4 regions of the Pantoea sp. X-Soil-ISGK-275 genome follow, and region 4 is predicted to be linked to each of the others. Evidence: predicted binding sites of a transcription regulator. Region 4 holds the regulator's gene; each other region holds the start of a gene.
The links. Region 4 encodes PurR, which represses purine synthesis genes. Its sites were predicted from a motif close to CANGCAAACGTTTGCNTG; they were not measured.
Positions count from the first base shown of each region.

Region 1: the regulator PurR is predicted to act here: its motif matches at 2,575-2,592, upstream of purH (bifunctional phosphoribosylaminoimidazolecarboxamide formyltransferase/IMP cyclohydrolase).
Region 2: the regulator PurR is predicted to act here: its motif matches at 2,388-2,405, upstream of gcvT (glycine cleavage system aminomethyltransferase GcvT).
Region 3: the regulator PurR is predicted to act here: its motif matches at 3,405-3,422, upstream of serA (phosphoglycerate dehydrogenase).

Region 1 is NZ_AP035976.1:293,989-298,996, reverse strand. It holds rRNA gene AC6I8A_RS01345 (23S ribosomal RNA) at 1-183, opposite strand, end outside; tRNA gene AC6I8A_RS01340 (tRNA-Glu) at 397-471, opposite strand; rRNA gene AC6I8A_RS01335 (16S ribosomal RNA) at 560-2,099, opposite strand; gene purH (bifunctional phosphoribosylaminoimidazolecarboxamide formyltransferase/IMP cyclohydrolase) at 2,730-4,319, shown strand; gene purD (phosphoribosylamine--glycine ligase) at 4,338-5,008, shown strand, end outside.
Region 2 is NZ_AP035976.1:3,409,027-3,414,034, reverse strand. It holds gene ubiH (2-octaprenyl-6-methoxyphenyl hydroxylase) at 1-815, shown strand, start outside; gene ubiI (FAD-dependent 2-octaprenylphenol hydroxylase) at 836-2,038, shown strand; gene gcvT (glycine cleavage system aminomethyltransferase GcvT) at 2,460-3,557, shown strand; gene gcvH (glycine cleavage system protein GcvH) at 3,580-3,966, shown strand; gene gcvP (aminomethyl-transferring glycine dehydrogenase) at 4,066-5,008, shown strand, end outside.
Region 3 is NZ_AP035976.1:3,415,702-3,420,709, forward strand. It holds gene pepP (Xaa-Pro aminopeptidase) at 1-16, opposite strand, end outside; gene AC6I8A_RS15880 (YecA/YgfB family protein) at 67-648, opposite strand; gene zapA (cell division protein ZapA) at 819-1,148, shown strand; RNA gene ssrS (6S RNA) at 1,188-1,371, shown strand; gene AC6I8A_RS15895 (5-formyltetrahydrofolate cyclo-ligase) at 1,452-2,048, shown strand; gene serA (phosphoglycerate dehydrogenase) at 2,087-3,325, opposite strand; gene rpiA (ribose-5-phosphate isomerase RpiA) at 3,605-4,264, opposite strand; gene AC6I8A_RS15910 (LysR family transcriptional regulator ArgP) at 4,446-5,008, shown strand, end outside.
Region 4 is NZ_AP035976.1:1,893,178-1,898,185, forward strand. It holds gene punC (purine nucleoside transporter PunC) at 148-1,350, opposite strand; gene punR (DNA-binding transcriptional activator PunR) at 1,461-2,372, shown strand; gene purR (HTH-type transcriptional repressor PurR) at 2,369-3,394, opposite strand; gene cydH (cytochrome bd-I oxidase subunit CydH) at 3,669-3,758, shown strand; gene AC6I8A_RS08860 (C40 family peptidase) at 3,815-4,606, opposite strand; gene AC6I8A_RS08865 (Grx4 family monothiol glutaredoxin) at 4,971-5,008, shown strand, end outside.

The sequences.
Region 1 (5,008 bases), 1.6 Mb from region 4:
GGTTCGCCTCGCAACACTATGTATTCATGTTGCGATGATGCACTGAGTGCACCGGGTTTCCCCATTCGGACATCGTCGGCTGTAGCGGTTCATATCACCTTACCGACGCTTTACGCAGATTAGCACGTCCTTCATCGCCTCTGACTGCCAGGGCATCCACCGTGTACGCTTAGTCGCTTAACCTCACAACCCACAGGCGTTTTGCAACGCTGCGGACTGCAGGCATTGAGAGACTCGAACATGTTGTTATTCATTTCTTATTACGGAGAAATGAACCAACACGTCGTTTCAATTTTCAGCTTGTTCCGGATTGTTAAAGAGCAATATCTCAAACATGACGGTTAAGTCAGTTTTGAGATACTTCGTGGAGACACCTTTCACCTGTCACCAAGCAAGTGGCGTCCCCTAGGGGATTCGAACCCCTGTTGCCGCCGTGAAAGGGCGGAGTCCTAACCGCTAGACGAAGGGGACACGATAGTGTCACGACTTCGCAGCCGTCTTGCTCATTACTTTTTATCAGACAATCTGTGTGAGCACTGCGCGGGAAGGTATCTTCAGGTAAGGAGGTGATCCAACCGCAGGTTCCCCTACGGTTACCTTGTTACGACTTCACCCCAGTCATGAATCACAAAGTGGTAAGCGCCCTCCCGAAGGTTAAGCTACCTACTTCTTTTGCAACCCACTCCCATGGTGTGACGGGCGGTGTGTACAAGGCCCGGGAACGTATTCACCGTAGCATTCTGATCTACGATTACTAGCGATTCCGACTTCACGGAGTCGAGTTGCAGACTCCGATCCGGACTACGACGCACTTTATGAGGTCCGCTTGCTCTCGCGAGGTCGCTTCTCTTTGTATGCGCCATTGTAGCACGTGTGTAGCCCTACTCGTAAGGGCCATGATGACTTGACGTCATCCCCACCTTCCTCCAGTTTATCACTGGCAGTCTCCTTTGAGTTCCCGGCCGAACCGCTGGCAACAAAGGATAAGGGTTGCGCTCGTTGCGGGACTTAACCCAACATTTCACAACACGAGCTGACGACAGCCATGCAGCACCTGTCTCAGAGTTCCCGAAGGCACCAAAGCATCTCTGCTAAGTTCTCTGGATGTCAAGAGTAGGTAAGGTTCTTCGCGTTGCATCGAATTAAACCACATGCTCCACCGCTTGTGCGGGCCCCCGTCAATTCATTTGAGTTTTAACCTTGCGGCCGTACTCCCCAGGCGGTCGACTTAACGCGTTAGCTCCGGAAGCCACTCCTCAAGGGAGCAACCTCCAAGTCGACATCGTTTACGGCGTGGACTACCAGGGTATCTAATCCTGTTTGCTCCCCACGCTTTCGCACCTGAGCGTCAGTCTTTGTCCAGGGGGCCGCCTTCGCCACCGGTATTCCTCCAGATCTCTACGCATTTCACCGCTACACCTGGAATTCTACCCCCCTCTACAAGACTCTAGCCTGCCAGTTTCGAATGCAGTTCCCAGGTTAAGCCCGGGGATTTCACATCCGACTTGACAGACCGCCTGCGTGCGCTTTACGCCCAGTAATTCCGATTAACGCTTGCACCCTCCGTATTACCGCGGCTGCTGGCACGGAGTTAGCCGGTGCTTCTTCTGCGGGTAACGTCAATCGGTGAAGCTATTAACTCCACCGCCTTCCTCCCCGCTGAAAGTACTTTACAACCCGAAGGCCTTCTTCATACACGCGGCATGGCTGCATCAGGCTTGCGCCCATTGTGCAATATTCCCCACTGCTGCCTCCCGTAGGAGTCTGGACCGTGTCTCAGTTCCAGTGTGGCTGGTCATCCTCTCAGACCAGCTAGGGATCGTCGCCTAGGTGAGCCATTACCCCACCTACTAGCTAATCCCATCTGGGCACATCCGATGGTGTGAGGCCCGAAGGTCCCCCACTTTGGTCTTGCGACGTTATGCGGTATTAGCTACCGTTTCCAGTAGTTATCCCCCTCCATCGGGCAGTTTCCCAGACATTACTCACCCGTCCGCCACTCGTCACCCGAGAGCAAGCTCTCTGTGCTACCGTTCGACTTGCATGTGTTAGGCCTGCCGCCAGCGTTCAATCTGAGCCATGATCAAACTCTTCAATTTAAGTTTGATTTGCTGAAACAAGTTCAGCGGTGCTCATCTGTAAAACGTCATAATGAATTTCATTATGTGTTCACTCGTGAGGCTTTGATATTTTGTTGCGTCCGGAGACGCTGATATCAATCCTGCGAGTGCCCACACAGATTGTCTGATAAATTGTTAAAGAGCGTTGCGAACAGCGGCTGAACCGTCTGTCGCGAGGTGGCGTATACTACGCTACTCTCCTTCGGAGTCAAACACTTTTTTCAGCGTTTTCATCCGGCGGAAGTTCTTATCGAATCTTCCTCACCAACACCGCATTTCGTAAACCGTTGTGCCGTGTTGATGGATGCGCATTATAGGGAGTTGTTATCAGCGCGCAACCGCTAAATTCAATAAAAACAACCGTTCGCTGCATTCCACAGCAAAACCCAGCCTTATACGCAGTTACACACAGTGTTATCCACACTCTGCCGCACAAATGAATTTAGGCGAGCATCACGCAAACGTTTTCGCTACAATGCCCGGCGACGTCAAGGATGCCCCTTTTGGGGCGTTACATGAGGCAAGCGTTTCCTTCTATATAGAAGAGAGACACTAAGCTTGATGTAACGCTCTTTTTTACGCGAAACAAAGCCAAGGGATAAAACCACCATGCAACAACGTCGTCCTGTACGCCGCGCTCTACTCAGTGTCTCTGACAAAGCCGGTATCCTCGAATTTGCTCAGGCACTCTCCAGTCGTGGTGTTGAGCTGCTCTCCACAGGCGGTACCGCACGTCTGCTGGCAGATGCGGGCCTGCCCGTCACCGAAGTTTCTGACTACACCGGTTTTCCGGAAATGATGGATGGACGCGTCAAAACGCTGCACCCGAAAGTGCATGGCGGCATTTTGGGTCGTCGTGGTCAGGATGATGCGATCATGGCTGAACACGCCATCAACCCAATCGACATGGTGGTCGTCAACCTGTATCCCTTCGCACAAACCGTTGCCAAACCTGATTGCTCATTAGCTGATGCGGTTGAGAACATCGATATCGGTGGCCCGACCATGGTTCGCTCAGCGGCGAAGAACCATAAAGACGTGGCGATCGTGGTCAAGAGCAGCGATTACGAGGCGATCATTGCTGAGCTGGATGCCAACGAAAATTCGCTCACGCTAGAAACGCGTTTCGATCTGGCCATCAAAGCCTTCGAACACACTGCCGCTTATGACAGCATGATTGCCAACTACTTCGGTAGCCTGGTGCCGGCTTATCACAGCGACAGCAAAGAGCCGGCCGGCCGCTTCCCGCGCACGCTTAACCTCAACTTCATCAAGAAGCAGGATATGCGTTACGGCGAGAACAGCCATCAGGATGCTGCCTTCTATATAGAAGAGAATGTTGCTGAAGCTTCTGTTGCCACCGCGCAGCAGGTTCAGGGCAAAGCGCTCTCTTACAACAACATCGCCGATACCGATGCCGCACTCGAGTGCGTGAAAGAGTTCGACGAAGCTGCTTGCGTGATCGTCAAACACGCTAACCCATGCGGCGTGGCGGTTGGCGGTTCGATCCTTGACGCTTACGAGCGTGCCTACAAAACTGACCCGACTTCTGCTTTCGGCGGCATCATCGCTTTCAACCGCGAGCTGGACGAAGCCACCGCACAGGCGATCATCAGCCGTCAGTTTGTTGAAGTGATCATCGCGCCATCCGCCAGCGAAGCAGCGCTGAAAGTGACTGCGGCCAAGCAGAACGTGCGCGTTCTGGTGTGTGGTCAGTGGCAAGGTCGTGTTGCGGCGCTGGATTTCAAACGCGTCAACGGCGGCGTGCTGGTTCAGGATCGCGATCTGGGCATGGTCGATGCCAGCCAGCTGCGCGTCGTCAGCAAGCGTCAGCCAACTGAGCAGGAACTGCGTGATGCGCTGTTCTGCTGGAAAGTGGCGAAGTTCGTTAAATCCAATGCCATCGTCTACGCACGTGACAATATGACCATCGGCATTGGCGCCGGCCAGATGAGCCGCGTTTACTCGGCCAAAATTGCCGGCATCAAAGCGGGTGATGAAGGTCTGGAAGTGAAAGGCTCCGCAATGGCGTCTGATGCATTCTTCCCGTTCCGCGACGGTATCGACGCCGCAGCGGCTGTCGGCATCAGCTGCGTGATTCAGCCAGGCGGTTCAATCCGTGATGATGAAGTGATTGCCGCCGCTGATGAGCACGGCATCGCGATGATCTTTACTGACATGCGTCATTTCCGCCATTAATTGTTGGGAGCAGTACAGATGAAAATTTTAGTGATTGGTAATGGCGGACGTGAGCACGCGCTGGCATGGAAAGCGGCACAATCGTCACTGGCCGAAACAGTGTTTGTCGCGCCGGGCAATGCGGGCACCGCGCTTGAGCCGGCTTTGCAAAACGTGGCAATCAGCGCCACCGACGTTGCCGCGCTGCTGGCTTTTGCGCAGCAGGAAAAAATCGATCTGACCATCGTTGGCCCGGAAGCGCCGCTGGTGATGGGTGTGGTTGATGCGTTCCGTGCTGCAGGTCTGAAGATCTTTGGCCCAACGCAAGCCGCCGCCCAGCTGGAAGGCTCAAAGGCGTTCACCAAAGATTTCCTGGCACGTCAGCAGATCCCAACCGCCGAGTACCAGAACTTCACCGAAGTGGAGCCTGCGCTGGCCTATCTGCGTGAGAAAGGCGCACCGATCGTCATTAAAGCTGACGGTCTCGCCGCCGGTAAAGGCGTGATCGTGGCGATGGAACTGGCGGAAGCCGAAGCCGCTGTGCAGGATATGCTGGCTGGCAATGCGTTCGGCGATGCGGGTCACCGCATTGTGATTGAAGAGTTCCTTGATGGCGAAGAAGCCAGCTTTATCGTGATGGTCGACGGCAATAATGTGCTGCCGATGGCCACCAGCCAGGATCACAAGCGTGTCGGCGATGGCGATACCGG
Region 2 (5,008 bases), 1.5 Mb from region 4:
CGCCTGGCGTCACGCTGCGCTGCCCGGATCGCGTAACTTCGGTATCACGCACCGCAGATAACGTGCAGGTCACGCTGAACAGCGGCGAACAACTGGAAGGCGCATTACTGGTGGCCGCCGACGGTGCGCGTTCACCTTTAGGCGCGTCCTGCGGCATCACCTGGCAGCGCGACGATTATCAGCAGCTGGCGGTGATTGCCAACGTGTCGACGCAGTTACCGCATCAGGGCCGCGCCTTTGAGCGCTTTACCGAACACGGCCCGCTGGCGCTGTTGCCGATGTCCGGCAACCGCATGTCGCTGGTGTGGTGCCATCCGCTTGAGGCGCAAGCAACGGTTAAGCAGTGGGACGATGCCACCTTCCTGCAAGAACTGCAGCGCGCATTTGGCTGGCGGTTGGGGCGTTTCACGCACACCGGTCAACGCGAACATTATCCGCTGGCGCTGCAAACTGCTGAACGTCAGGTGACGCATCGTCTGGCGCTGGTGGGCAACGCGGCACAAACGCTGCATCCGATTGCCGGACAAGGCTTCAATCTGGGTTTGCGCGATGTGATGTCACTGGCAGAAACGCTGGCGGGCGCACATCGTCAGCAGCAAGATCCCGGCAGTTTCGCGATATTGCAGCATTTTGCCGCGCGACGTCAGCCCGATCGTGCCGCCACTATTGGCGTCACTGACGGTTTAGTCCGACTGTTTGCTAACCGCTATGCGCCGTTGGTAGCAGGACGAAATCTTGGGCTGGTGGCAATGGACCATCTGCCTTGGCTACGAAATCCGCTTGCCGCGCGCACGCTCGGCTGGGTTAAGCGTTAAGCACGAATTAAGGGGCAGCAATGCAAACTTTTGATGTGGCAATTGCCGGAGGCGGCATGGTGGGTTTGGCCGTCGCCTGCGGACTACAAGGTAGCGGCTTACGCATTGCCGTGCTGGAAAAAGCACCCGAGCCACAGTTTGATCCGGCGGCCAAGGCGTCGATTCGCGTCTCCGCCATCAACGCTGCCAGCGAACGTCTGCTGCAAAAGCTCGATGTCTGGTCGAGCATTTTGGCGCTGCGTGCCAGTGCCTATCACGGCATGGAAGTGTGGGATCAGGACAGCTTCGGTTCGATCAGCTTTGATGATGAGCAGCAAGGTTTATCGCATCTCGGTCATATCATTGAAAATGAAGTGATTCATAGTGCGTTGTGGCAGCGTGCCAGTCAGAGCAGCGATATCACGCTGTTTGCCCCGGCGCAGTTGCAGCAAGTGGCATTTGGCGACAACGAAGCCTTTATTACGCTGCAAGATGGCAGCATGATGAGCGCCCGTTTGCTGGTTGCTGCCGACGGCGCGAATTCGTGGCTGCGTGACAAAGCGGATATTCCGCTGACCTTCTGGGATTACGAGCATCACGCGCTGGTGGCAAATATCCGCACCGATATGCCGCATGACGCCATTGCGCGTCAGGTGTTCCATGGCGACGGTATTCTGGCGTTTCTGCCGATGCAGGATCCGCACTTATGCTCAATCGTCTGGTCGCTCTCGCCGCAGGAAGCGGCGCGCGTGCAATCGATGCCGGAAGCGCTATTTAATCAGCAACTGTCGGTGGCGTTTGATATGCGTCTTGGCTTGTGTCAGGTCGAGAGCGAACGTAAAACTTTCCCGCTGACGGCACGTTATGCGCGTAACTTTGCCGCGCACCGTTTAGCGCTGGTCGGCGATGCCGCCCACACTATCCATCCGCTGGCCGGGCAGGGCGTGAATCTTGGTTTTATGGATGCAGCCGAATTAATTGGTGAAATTCGCCGCCTGCATCAGGAAGGCAAAGACATTGGTCAGCATCTCTATCTGCGTCGCTATGAGCGCAGCCGCAAGCACAGCGCGGCGATGATGCTCGCGGGGATGCAAGGCTTCCGCGAATTGTTTGCCGGTACCCATCCGGCGAAAAAGCTGCTGCGTGATGTTGGCCTCAAGCTCGCCGATACTTTGCCGGGCGTCAAACCGCTGATGCTAAAACAGGCGATGGGGCTTAACGATCTACCCAGCTGGATACGCTAATCATCTCTGCCAACGGCGCCTAAATAGGCGCCGTTTTCTTTGCTGCACCGCAATGATGCAGCGCTGCACCGCAATCGCGCCTCATTTGATTTATTCTAATTTTACCCCTTAATTCGCATTAGATTAATTCATGCAATAACTTTTCACATGCCGGACCATTTCTTAAACCTGCGGCGTCTATTCCCTCAATTTGCTGCGTGAAAGTAATTTAGTCGTATTTTGTGCGAGGCTAATCACAATAATGCAGTGATTTATGCTGGTGGCTGTTCGGTGGCTCATCGAAAGGTGGTAGTGTTTCGCCCTCGTTTTCCTCATGGTTAATTGCCGCATTAGGTGATAACTTCAGCATAAAGAGAACGTTTGCGTCAGCCTGCGAAGGCGACGCAGGCGCGTCACACTCACTTGTATTCACAGGATGGTTATGACTCAGCAAACGCCTCTATTCGAACAGCATCAGGCAAGCGGTGCGCGCATGGTGGACTTCCACGGTTGGATGATGCCGCTGCATTACGGCTCGCAAATGGATGAGCATCACGCGGTGCGTAACGATGCCGGCATGTTTGATGTTTCCCACATGACCATTGTCGATCTGCGCGGCGCACGTACCCGCGAATTCCTGCGTTATCTGCTGGCGAACGATGTCGCCAAGCTGACCCAACCGGGCAAAGCCCTGTATACCGGCATGTTGAATGCCTCCGCTGGCGTCATTGATGATTTGATTGTTTACTTTATGAGCGAAGATTTCTTCCGTCTGGTGGTGAACTCCGCCACGCGTGAGAAAGATTTGGCGTGGATTAAACAGCATGCGCAGCCGTTTGGCGTGGAGCTGACCGAGCGTGACGATCTGGCGCTGATTGCGGTGCAAGGCCCAAATGCGCAGCAGAAAGCACAAACGCTATTTAGCGCTGCTCAGCGTGATGCCGTTGACGGCATGAAACCCTTCTTTGGCGTGCAGGCAGAAAACCTGTTTATCGCCACTACCGGTTATACCGGCGAAGCGGGTTATGAGATTGCCATGCCTGCGAATGAGGCCGCCGCTTTCTGGCAGCAGCTGTTGGCCGCAGGCGTTAAACCGGCAGGACTTGGTGCGCGTGACACGCTGCGTCTGGAAGCGGGCATGAACCTGTACGGTCAGGAGATGGATGAAGGCGTTTCGCCGCTCGCCGCCAATATGGGCTGGACCATCAGCTGGGAACCTGCCGATCGCGATTTCATTGGTCGTGATGCCCTGCAGGCGCAGCGCGAGCACGGCACCGAGAAGCTGGTTGGCCTGGTGATGACCGAAAAAGGCGTGCTGCGTAACGGCTTAACGGTGCGTTTCACCGATCAACAAGGTCAGCCGCAGCAAGGTATTATTACCAGTGGTTCCTTCTCACCAACCCTGGGTTACAGCATCGCGCTGGCGCGTGTGCCAGCCGGAATTGGTGAGCAGGCGATTGTGGAAATCCGCAACCGTGAAATGCCAGTAAACGTCACCAAACCGATTTTTGTTCGCGCCGGTAAGCCGGTCGCCCAGTAATTTTTTTCAGGAGAAATGGCCAATGAGCAATGTGCCAAGTGAATTGAAATACCGCGATAGCCACGAGTGGGTCCGTAAAGAAGCCGACGGCACCTTTACTGTTGGTATCACCGAACATGCACAGGAATTGCTGGGCGATATGGTGTTTGTCGATCTGCCAGACGTTGGTGCTACCTTCGCGGCCGGTGATGACTGCGCCGTTGCGGAGTCGGTGAAAGCGGCTTCAGACATCTATGCGCCACTGAGCGGTGAAATTGTTGCGGTGAATGACCAACTGGGCGATTCGCCAGAGCTGGTGAATAGCGCGCCGTACGCCGATGGTTGGCTGTTCCGCATCAAAGCCAGCGACGCGTCAGAGCTCGACGCCATGCTGGATGCTGATGCCTACAAAGCCGCGATCGACGAGTAACCGGTAGTTTTAGAAGGTGACGCGCTGCGCCACCTTCTTTTTTATCTGCCTGATTTAACGCCATTTTTGTAACCCAGCCCGATTCAGGATTTACTGCAAATGACCCAGACTCTCAGCCAGCTTGAACACAACGGTGCTTTCATTGAGCGCCACATCGGTCCTACGCAGGAACAACAGGACTTAATGCTGAAAGCGATCGGTGCCAGTTCGCTCTCCTCATTGATCAGTTCTATCGTGCCTGCCGATATCCAACTGCCTGGCCCGCCGGCAGTGGGCGACGCCGCGACCGAGCAGCAAGCGCTGGCAGAGCTGAAAGCCATTGCCAGTCAGAACCAACGCTACAAATCCTGGATCGGCATGGGCTACAGCGCGGTGATTACACCGCCGGTTATCCTGCGTAACATGTTGGAAAACCCAGGCTGGTACACCGCATATACGCCGTATCAGCCAGAAGTGTCACAGGGCCGTCTTGAGGCGCTGCTGAACTTCCAAACCCTGACGCTGGATCTGACCGGTCTGGATATCGCTTCCGCGTCACTGCTGGATGAAGCGACCGCTGCAGCCGAAGCGATGGCGATGGCCAAGCGCGTCAGCAAACTGAAAACCGCCAGCAAATTCTTCATCGCCAATGACATTCATCCACAGACGCTGGATGTGGTGCGCACCCGCGCAGAAACCTTTGGTTTTGAACTGATTATTGATAGTGCTGATAAGGTATTAGATCACGACGATCTGTTCGGCGTGTTGCTGCAACAGGTTGGCACGCACGGTGAAGTGCACGATTACCGCGCACTGATTGCCGAGCTGAAAAGCCGCAAAGTGGTGGTGAGCGTAGCCGCAGATTTCATGGCGCTGGTGCAGTTAGAAGCGCCAGGCAAGCAGGGCGCAGATATCGTCTTCGGTTCTGCCCAGCGTTTCGGCGTGCCGATGGGTTACGGCGGACCACACGCCGCGTTCTTCGCCAGCCGCGACGAGCATAAACGCTCGATGCCTGGCCGTATCATTGGTGTATCGCGCGATGCCGCCGGTAACACCGCGCTGC
Region 3 (5,008 bases), 1.5 Mb from region 4:
TATCCAAGGTAATCATGTTTGCACTCCCTGTTGAAGACGGGCCACAACGCACCCGCATTGACGCGCTTAGTGTAACGTAGGCTTCTGTACTTCTGGTGCGGTTGGCTGATGCTGACGCGTGAAGGTGTCATGGCACAGCAGAGCGGCAACGCGCACGTATTCAATCACCTCTTCAAGCGACTGCTCCAGCTCTTCCTGATCTTCATCTTCGTCATAGCCAAGCTGTGCAATAGTACGCAGATCGTCAATCGCTTCGCCGGTTTCACCGGTCACTTTCTCCAGCTTAGGCTGAGTGACGCCCAAACCGAGCAGGAAGTGGTTTACCCAACCGGCCAGTGCATCCGCGCGATCGAATACCGTGATGTCATCATCTTCCGGCAACATCAGCTGGAACATAAAGCCTTCATCTTCCAGCGTGGTCGCCAGGCTTTCATGCAGCGCTTGCAACGGCTGAGACAGGCTCTGCGAAAACGCCATGCCTTCGTTGGTGAGATCGTGAACCATGGTTTTCCAGCTGGTATCCTGATTGCCGCCGCACAGAATCCCGGAAAGAAGACCATGCATTTCGGCTGGCGTCATGCCCACGCCCTGCTGTGAAAGGGCCGCGGCCAGCGCGTTGTAACTCGGCGTTGCGTTCTGTAAAGACATAAGCTTTGGTCGTCGTTGGCGGAATAAGTTCGTGTTATGCTACCACCAGGTGCCTCTGGGTTTCCAGAAAAGGGGTTGTAACTTATAACTCGGGTATATATAGTTTCGCACCTCCCAACCCATTGACCGGTAAGGGAGATGCGATCGAAGTAATCAGTTAGGATGGTGGCATGTCTGCACAACCAGTAGATATTCAAATTTTTGGTCGTTCGTTAAGAGTGAATTGCCCGCCTGAACAGCAAGATGCGCTGAATCTGGCCGCAGAGGATCTCAATCAACGGTTGCAAGATTTAAAAGTTCGCACTAGAGTCACCAATACAGAGCAGCTGGTGTTCATCGCCGCGTTAAACATCTGCCACGAGTTGGCACAAGAGAAAGGTAAGACGCGCGACTATGCAGCAAACATGGAACAACGTATCCGCATGCTGCAACAGACCATTGAACAAGCGTTAGTAGAGCAAGGTCGCATAACTGACCGCCAGGGCCCTAATTTTGAATAACACTTCATGGTCCTCATGCTAGAGTGACGGTGAAGTAAATTTTCTCTGAGATGTTTGCAAGCGGGCCAGTCCCCTGAGCCGATATTTCATACCAACAGAATGTGACGCTCCACAATTTGTGCGCATGCTCGGTCCGTCCGAGAAGCCTAATAGTTGTGACGGCATGTTCACCTTGAACCAAGGGTTCAAGGGTTACAGCCTGCGGCGGCATCTCGGAGATCTCCATTTAGTAGCAAGTCTGATTCCCCGGTTCGCATGATATAATCGCTTTTAAGAAGCGATTATTCCGGGGATTTAGATATCATGTCAGCGCCCTCACTTCTCGACCGTCAAGACATCCGACAGCATGTGCGCCATTTGCGCCGTAATCTCACATCTGAACAGCAAGAACAGGCCGCCGATCAGTTGGCTGAACACGCCATCAACATTGCGCCGATCGCTAATGCTCAACGCATTGCGCTGTTTTTGTCTGTCGATGGTGAGATCAATACCCGCCCGCTGATCGCCAAACTGTGGCAGCAGAAAAAGCAGGTCTATCTACCGGTGCTCCATCCCTTCTCGCCTGGCAATCTGTTGTTTATCCGTTACACGCCAGAAACTTCACTCACGCCAAATAAGCTACGCATTCCGGAACCGCCGTTAGACATCACGCAGTTGGCAACGCTGGATCAACTCGATGTGATGCTGGTGCCGCTGGTGGCGTTTGATCATGCGGGTCAACGTTTGGGGATGGGTGGCGGATTTTACGATCGCACGCTGCAACACTGGCAGCAGCATGGTTTTCTTCCGGTGGGGATCGCACATGATTGTCAACGCGTAGAAGCGCTGCCAGTCGCTGCATGGGATGTGCCGCTACCCGCGATACTGACGCCATCGAAACTGTGGCAATGGGAATCGTAAACAGGAAAAACAAAGGGCGCCGATGGCGCCCTAATTAATCAGTACAGCAGACGGGCGCGGATGGTGCCCGGAATCGCCTTCATCGCCTGCAGCGCTTTATCCGCTACATCTTTTTCCGCATCGATATCAATCACCACATAACCCATCACCGGCGTAGTTTGCAGATACTGAGCCGCGATGTTGATACCCTGCTCGGCAAAGATCAGGTTAATGGCCGTCAATACGCCTGGACGGTTTTCGTGGATGTGCAACAAACGGCTCGCGCTCGCCGCATGCATTGGCAGCGAAACTTCCGGGAAGTTAACCGCAGACAGCGTAGAACCGTTATCCGAATACTTCGCCAGCTTGCCAGCCACTTCGATACCGATGTTTTCCTGCGCTTCCTGTGTTGAACCACCAATGTGCGGCGTCAGAATCACGTTGTCGAACTCGCACAACGGAGAGTTGAATGGATCGCTGTTGGTGGCAGGCTCAACCGGGAACACGTCGATGGCGGCACCTGACAGATGTTTGTTCGCCAGGGCATCACACAGTGCCGGAATATCAATAACGGTACCGCGCGCGGCGTTGATCAGCAGCGCGCCTGGCTTCATCAGCGCCAACTCTTCGGCACCAATCATGTTCTGGGTCGACTGGGTTTCAGGAACGTGCAGGCTCACCACGTCGCTCATGTTAAGCAGATCGGAGAGATGACGCACCTGCGTCGCGTTACCCAGCGGCAGTTTGCTTTCGATATCGTAAAAGAACACGTGCATACCGAGGCTTTCTGCCAGCACACCCAGTTGCATGCCGATGTGGCCGTAGCCGATGATACCCAGTTTTTTGCCGCGTGCTTCGAACGAACCGTTGGCGACTTTATTCCAGATGCCACGGTGCGCTTTGGCGTTAGCTTCCGGAATGCCACGCAGCATCAGCAACATTTCGCCAATCACCAGCTCAGCCACTGAACGGGTGTTGGAGAACGGTGCGTTGAACACCGGCACGCCGCGTTTCGCCGCAGCACCGAGATCAACCTGGTTGGTACCGATACAGAAACAGCCGACTGCCACCAGCTTTTCTGCGGCAGCGAAGATCTCTTCGGTCAGTTGGGTACGGGAACGGATACCAATGAAGTGCGCATCGCGGATGGAGGATTTCAGCGACTCCGCATCCAGCGCCCCTTTGTGAAACTCGATGTTGGTGTAGCCTGCTGCACGCAGGTTTTCCAGCGCACTCTGGTGAACGCCTTCCACCAGCAGGAACTTAATCTTGTCTTTTTCCAGTGATACCTTTGCCATTTCCCGACCCTATTCAGAATTCAATGAGGACTACCATAAGGTAGCCTTCTGTCAAAATATCAAAAATTTCGTGCGCAGCAATACAAACGATTGCCTGGGAGCCAGCACGCGCCCACGCGGAGACAGCACAATGCCGTACAAAATCGTGACATCCTGAGTGGACGAAGTACGAACTCACTGCTGATGAATATTTTGTGACATAAGTCACCAAATTTCAGCCTGGCGAGAAAAGATGTTTTGCGGATGGAAATAACCGGCGCATGACGCGCGCCGGACAGATCATTTTACGATGGTTTTCACGCCGTCGGCGGTGCCAATCAGCGCGACATCGGCGCCACGTCCTGCAAACAGGCCAACGGTCACCACGCCAGGCAGCGCGTTGATGGTTTTTTCCAGTTCGATGGGGTCGAGAATTCGCAGATTATGCACGTCGAGAATAATGTTGCCGTTGTCGGTAATGACGTTCTGGCGATACTCCGGCAAGCCGCCGAGTTTAACCAGTTCACGCGCCACATAAGAACGCGCCATCGGAATCACTTCAACCGGCAGCGGGAAATTGCCCAGCACATCGACTTCTTTCGATGCATCGGCAATGCAGATGAATTTCTTCGCCACCGCCGCAACGATTTTCTCTCGCGTCAGCGCTGCGCCACCGCCTTTGATCATCTGCATCTGCGGATTGATTTCATCGGCACCATCGACGTAAACCGACAGCTCATCAATTTCGTTGAGATCGAAGACGTGAATGCCTAACGCTTTCAGTTTCTCTGTCGAGGCTTCCGAGCTGGAAACCGCACCTTCAATCTGATTCTTCATGGTGCCGAGTGCATCAATGAAATGCGCTGCCGTTGATCCGGTGCCTACGCCGACAATGGTGCCGGGCTCTACGTACTGCAGGGCTGCCCAACCTACCGCTTTTTTCAGTTCATCCTGGGTCATGGTATGTTTAAAACCTGTGCGACATCGAAGTGCGCGTAGTATAAAACAAGGCGCTGCAAAAAAGCGCGACTGTTAGACAGCCGATTTAACGCTTTGGAAGCCAGCCCGCAAAAATGCGCCGCAGCACAATTTGACAGTTTTATGGCATAGTAACGTCCACCCTGAACGAGAGAGAACAACAATGAAACGCCCGGATTATCGAACGCTTCAGGCGCTGGATGCTGTGATTCGCGAGCGCGGCTTTGAGCGTGCGGCACAAAAACTCTGCATTACCCAATCTGCGGTTTCGCAGCGTATTAAACAGCTGGAAAATTTATTTGGTCAGCCGCTGCTGGTGCGCACCGTGCCGCCGCGTCCGACCGAGCAGGGACAAAAATTACTGGCGTTGTTACATCAGGTTGAACTGCTGGAAGAGGAGTGGCTAGGTGATGACAACGGTGGAACCACGCCGCTGTTGCTGTCGCTGGCGGTCAACGCCGACAGTCTGGCAACCTGGCTGCTGCCCGCGCTGAAAGATGTACTGGCCGATTCGCCGGTGCGCCTGAATTTGCAGGTAGAAGATGAAACCCGCACGCAGGAACGTCTGCGTCGTGGTGAGGTGGTCGGCGCGGTGAGTATTCAGCCACAGCCGCTGCCCAGCTGCTTAGTGGATCAATTGGGCGCGCTCGATTATCTGTTCTGCGCCTCGCCTGATTTTGCTGCACGTTACTTCCCAAATGGCGTGACGCGCTCTGCGCTACTGAA
Region 4 (5,008 bases):
TGTGCAGACGCCATCCCGCGACAGGGTCGCTAAAGGTATTACATTTATATTATTGATTTAATACAGAATTACTGACCCACTGAGTATATGCTCACGTGGGTCAATATTCAACGGGTTATCGTTAGTTTGCTAACGAAAAGCGCTGGCTTAGAGATTATCTTCGCAGGGACGGGAAGTGTGGGCAATATCACTTTGTGCGTTTACCGTTCGCTGGCAGACAAAGCCCACCCACGCCAGTACCACAGTAGCGACCATCACTAACGTGGTGTTGAACAGCGCCTGTTCAAGGCCGGCGGAGACCAGCAGGCTGGCTACAAAGCACAATCCTAACTGGAATAAGTTCTGTAATCCTGCGGCTTTACCGGTGGCATGCGGGAAGGGCGCTAATGCGCTGGCAACCACAATTGGATAGATCGCGCCATTGGCCAGCGCCATGCCGCAGAAAGGCATCAACAGCACAAACAGCGGCGCTGATGGCATCAGGGCGATGACAAACAAACTCAGGATGCTCAGGCTATACAGCACCAGCAACCACGGCAGCAGTTGCGCGCCCTGATAGCGATTTAACAGCGTGCGGCAGCCAAAGCCACCAATCAGAAACGCAATGGTCTGCGGAATATAGCTCAGGCCAATATCACCCGGCGTCAGGCCAGCAGCGGCGAGAATGAAAGGTGAGCCCGTCAGCCAGGCGAAAAAGCTCGCCGAACAGGCCGAGTAGATCAAGACGTTACCGCTGTAAACGCGAGTACCCAGCAAGGTCAACCAGCCGGGTTGTTTACCTGACGCCACTTTCTCGCGCTTAGGCGAGGTTAACTGCAGCGTACCGATCAGTAGCACCACGGCAACCAGCGTTAGTGTGATAAAGATGCTGCGCCAGTGGAAGTGGCCGATAAGCCAGGCGCCGAGCAGCGGTGCCAGCGCCGGAGACAGCGCAACCAGCGGCATAATCGTGGCAAACACTTTATTGGCTTTGGCTTTTGGATAGTGATCCACCACCAGCGCCTGCCAGCTTACGGCAGCCGCACAGACACCAATTGCCTGCACAAAACGCAGTGCCAGCATCAGGCGCACATCGGTCACCCAAAGCATCCCCAGACAACCAAGGGCGAAGATGGCTAACCCCGCTAGCAAAATCGGTTTACGCCCGTAACGATCCGACAGCGGCCCCCAAAAAACCTGGGCACAGGCGAAACCGCCGAGAAACAGACTCAGGCTGGCGCTGATGGTGCCAGGTGCGCTAGCGAAATCACGCTGCATATCGCCAAAGGCGGGTAAATACATATCCGTGGCAAGAAAGCCGAGCATGCTGAGCACGGCGAGATAAGGCATAAATGCTTTAGACGACAACATGTTGATTCTCTTTTGGGCAGGTTGAACGCCGGGGAGTGTAAAAGGATGCAACGCGCTTTGTGAAACGCTAATATTTGCATAGTGCTGTTAAATTTTTTGAAGGCAAAATTATGTGGTCAGAATATGCGCTTGAAGTGGTAGATGCGGTGGCGCGCACCGGCAGTTTTAGTGCGGCCGCGCAGGAGCTGCATCGCGTGCCTTCTGCCGTCAGCTATACCGTGCGACAGCTGGAAAGCTGGCTGGCGGTGCCGCTTTTTGAGCGTCAGCACCGCGAAGTGGTGATGACACCGGCGGGGGAGCATTTTGTACGTGAAGGACGATCTGTTATCAAAAAAATGCTGGCAACCCGTCGACAGTGTCAGCAACTGGCGAATGGCTGGCGCGGGGAGCTAAGTATCGCGGTTGACTGCATTGTTAAACCGCAGCGCACGCGGCAGTTAGTGAAGGATTTCTATCGCCATTTTCCCGATATGGAGCTGATTATCAGCTACGAAGTGTTCAACGGCGTATGGGATGCGTTGGCTGATGGCCGGGTTGATGTGGCGATTGGCGCGACCCAGGCGATCCCGGTGGGTGGACGTTTTGCCTTTCAGGATATGGGCGCGCTGAACTGGCGCTGTGTGGTGAGTCCCGACCATCCGCTGGTCAACAGCACGGAACTGGATGATGAAACATTACGGGCGTGGCCATCGCTGGTGCTGGAAGATACCTCGCGTGCGTTGCCGCGCCGTATGACGTGGACGCTGGATAATCAGCGGCGGTTGGTGGTGCCGGAGTGGGAAACCGGGATGGATTGTTTGCTGGCAGGATTGTGCGTTGGAATGGTGCCGGGCCATCTGGCGCGTCCGCTGCTGGACAGCCATAAACTGGTGGAACTGGCACTGCCGCAGGCCTTTCCGGACAGTCCGTGCTGCGTCAGCTGGTCAGAACAGCGCGCGTCACCGGCGCTGGAGTGGTTACTGGCTTATCTCGGGGATGCTGAAACGCTGAACCATGAATGGCTCAGCGAAGTGTCGGCTTAGCGACGATAGTCGCGGAATGGACCGTACGCCACCGAACGGCGTTCAATCAGCGTTGGCTGGACTTCGATGGTTTGCGGATCTTCACGCTTGCTGGTGATGCGATCCAGCAGCATTTCCAGCGCTTTTTCACCCAGTTCGGCTTTTGGCTGATGCACGGTGGTCAGCGCTGGAGTGAAATAGCGCGCGTTGCGCACGTTATCGTAGCCAATGACTGAGATATCCTGCGGCACGCGCAAACCCATCTCATCAGCAGCGCAAATCGCGCCCATCGCCATGATATCGCCGCCGCAGAACACCGCAGTTGGACGCTGTTTCTGATTTAAAATCTGCTGCATCGCCTGATAGCCCGATTCAGGTTCAAAGTCGCCCTGAACCACCCATTCCGGACGCACCGTGATGCCCGCTTCGCTCATCGCCTGCAGGAAGCCAGCGTGACGTCCGCCGCCGGTGTTGCGCTCCATCTGGCCGGGAATGGCACCGATATCGCGATGACCACGTTCAATCAGATAACGCCCGGCGAGATAGCCGCCCTGAAACGCATTGTCCTGCACGGTATCGGTGAAATCACCGCGTGACGCGCCCCAATCCATCACCACCATTGGGATATTGCGGTTCTCTTCCAGCATCTGCAGCAAATCGTCTGGATATTCCGAACACATCACCAGCAATCCATCGACGCGCTTTTGCGCCATCATCGACAGGTAAGCGCGCTGCTTTTGCAGATCGTTGTGCGCATTGCCGAGAATCAGCGTATAGCCGCGTTCGAAACACCGGTTCTCCACCGCTTCGATAATTTCAGCGAAGTAGGGCGCTTCGCTGGAGGTCGCCAGCAGACCCAAGGTTTTGGTGTGATTGACTTTGAGACTACGCGCCACGGCACTCGGCGAGTAGTGTAATTCTTTGATCGCTTCCCATACGGCGTTACGCGTCTCTTCCGCAACGAAACGCGTTTTGTTGATGACATGCGAAACCGTGGTGGTTGAGACACCCGCGCGTTTTGCGACATCTTTAATTGTTGCCATGAAAATGGTACTCCTGGGCTTATCGCAACTTACTGATAAGTATATTGTTAAACGTTTGCGTCTGCTAATGCTTTTACAGCCCAAAAAAGCGGGCAAAACGGTGTGTTTTAGCAGGCGAAATCACTTCATCACGCTGTTGATACAGCATGCGCAAAATCTGTTGCGCAACGAAAGGCGGCGATTCTAGCAAGCTGATGCGTATAACACGAGATTTTTGCCCATTGCTGTGCGAAAATCGCTTTAACCCTAATAATTGTGTGACTAAGGAGTTGTGATGAATACCGACCTGAAACTGGCGCTAATGACCACTGTTGGCGCACTTTTGATGATTATCGCCTTCAGCTTTACCGCGATCATGCATTAACAAAAAAGCCGGAGCTGAGAACAGCATCCGGCTTTTTTATGATTGTTGCGCAACAACTAGCGAATAGTTTTTGGCGTCATCATGCGACGCGCGCCCACATAGTGTTTCTGCCAGTAATCCTCACCCAATGCGCTGATCTGAATATCTTTGCCGGTACGCGGCGACTGAATGAATTTCCCGTTGCCGAGATACACGCCCACATGATCGGCAGTGCCGCGATTATTGATGCGGAAGAACACCAAATCGCCTTTCTCGAGCATTTCACGTTTAATCGGTGCCGCATCGCGCAGGTGATACATCTCATTAGCGGTGCGTGGCAGTTTGAATTTCACCAGATCTTTATAGGCGTACCACACTAAGCCGCTGCAGTCGAAACCGGTATGTGGCGAAGCACCGCCCCATTGATAGGGTTTGCCGAGTTGGCCCATCAATTTGGTCATCGCCGTTTCACGCGCCTTTTGATAACGCTGGCGGTGCGCCTTACTCATTTTGATGCCGGTCAGCGCTAACGCTTCATCATCGACGGCGATCTCAGGTGTTTTCTTCGCTAGACGTTGATGACCGTATTTCTTAGCAGAAAGTTTCAGCGGGGATTTTTTGCTGGTGGTCTTGTGCAGCGCGGTTTCTGTTTTGGTCTGTTTTTTGAGTTTGAATTTTTGAACAGCTGTCAGGCGCGATTTTTTGGTGGTGGTTTTCACCGGGCGTCGTTTGCGGCGCTCGTCTTCACGTGCGCTCTTTTTCTCTGCTTTAAGCGAACTGGCATTAACGGGCGCATGCGGAGATGCAGCAGCCACATTAAAAAACAGTTGGGCGAAAGCCAGTATGAAAAGCGTAATTAGTAGACGCATAATCCGGTTACAGGTTAAGCAGGCTGAATGAAAGCAGACTGCGGCAAAGTGAGAGAAATCTGATCAAGTGACCAGCGCCGAAGCAATTCTAATCCACTTTTTTTCCAAAAGGTAAGGCCTTTTTCCATTAATATGTTACCAGATTGATTCTGTAGCAAAAATGAGCGATTTCAGCTGGTTAACGCAGCGAAACTATTGCTAATTATTAATTTATTAATGCCAATTAATGATATGAAAATGTTATTTGTCATGCGTTAACTTAACAAACATGGCGATTCGCCAGTGCAAACGCAAAATCCCGTTTTCAGTCCGGGAGCGAAATCGCTACAATAAACAAACACGAAGTAGAAGATTAAGGAAGGCAATAATGAGTACTGTTGAAAAAATTCAGCGTCAGATCGC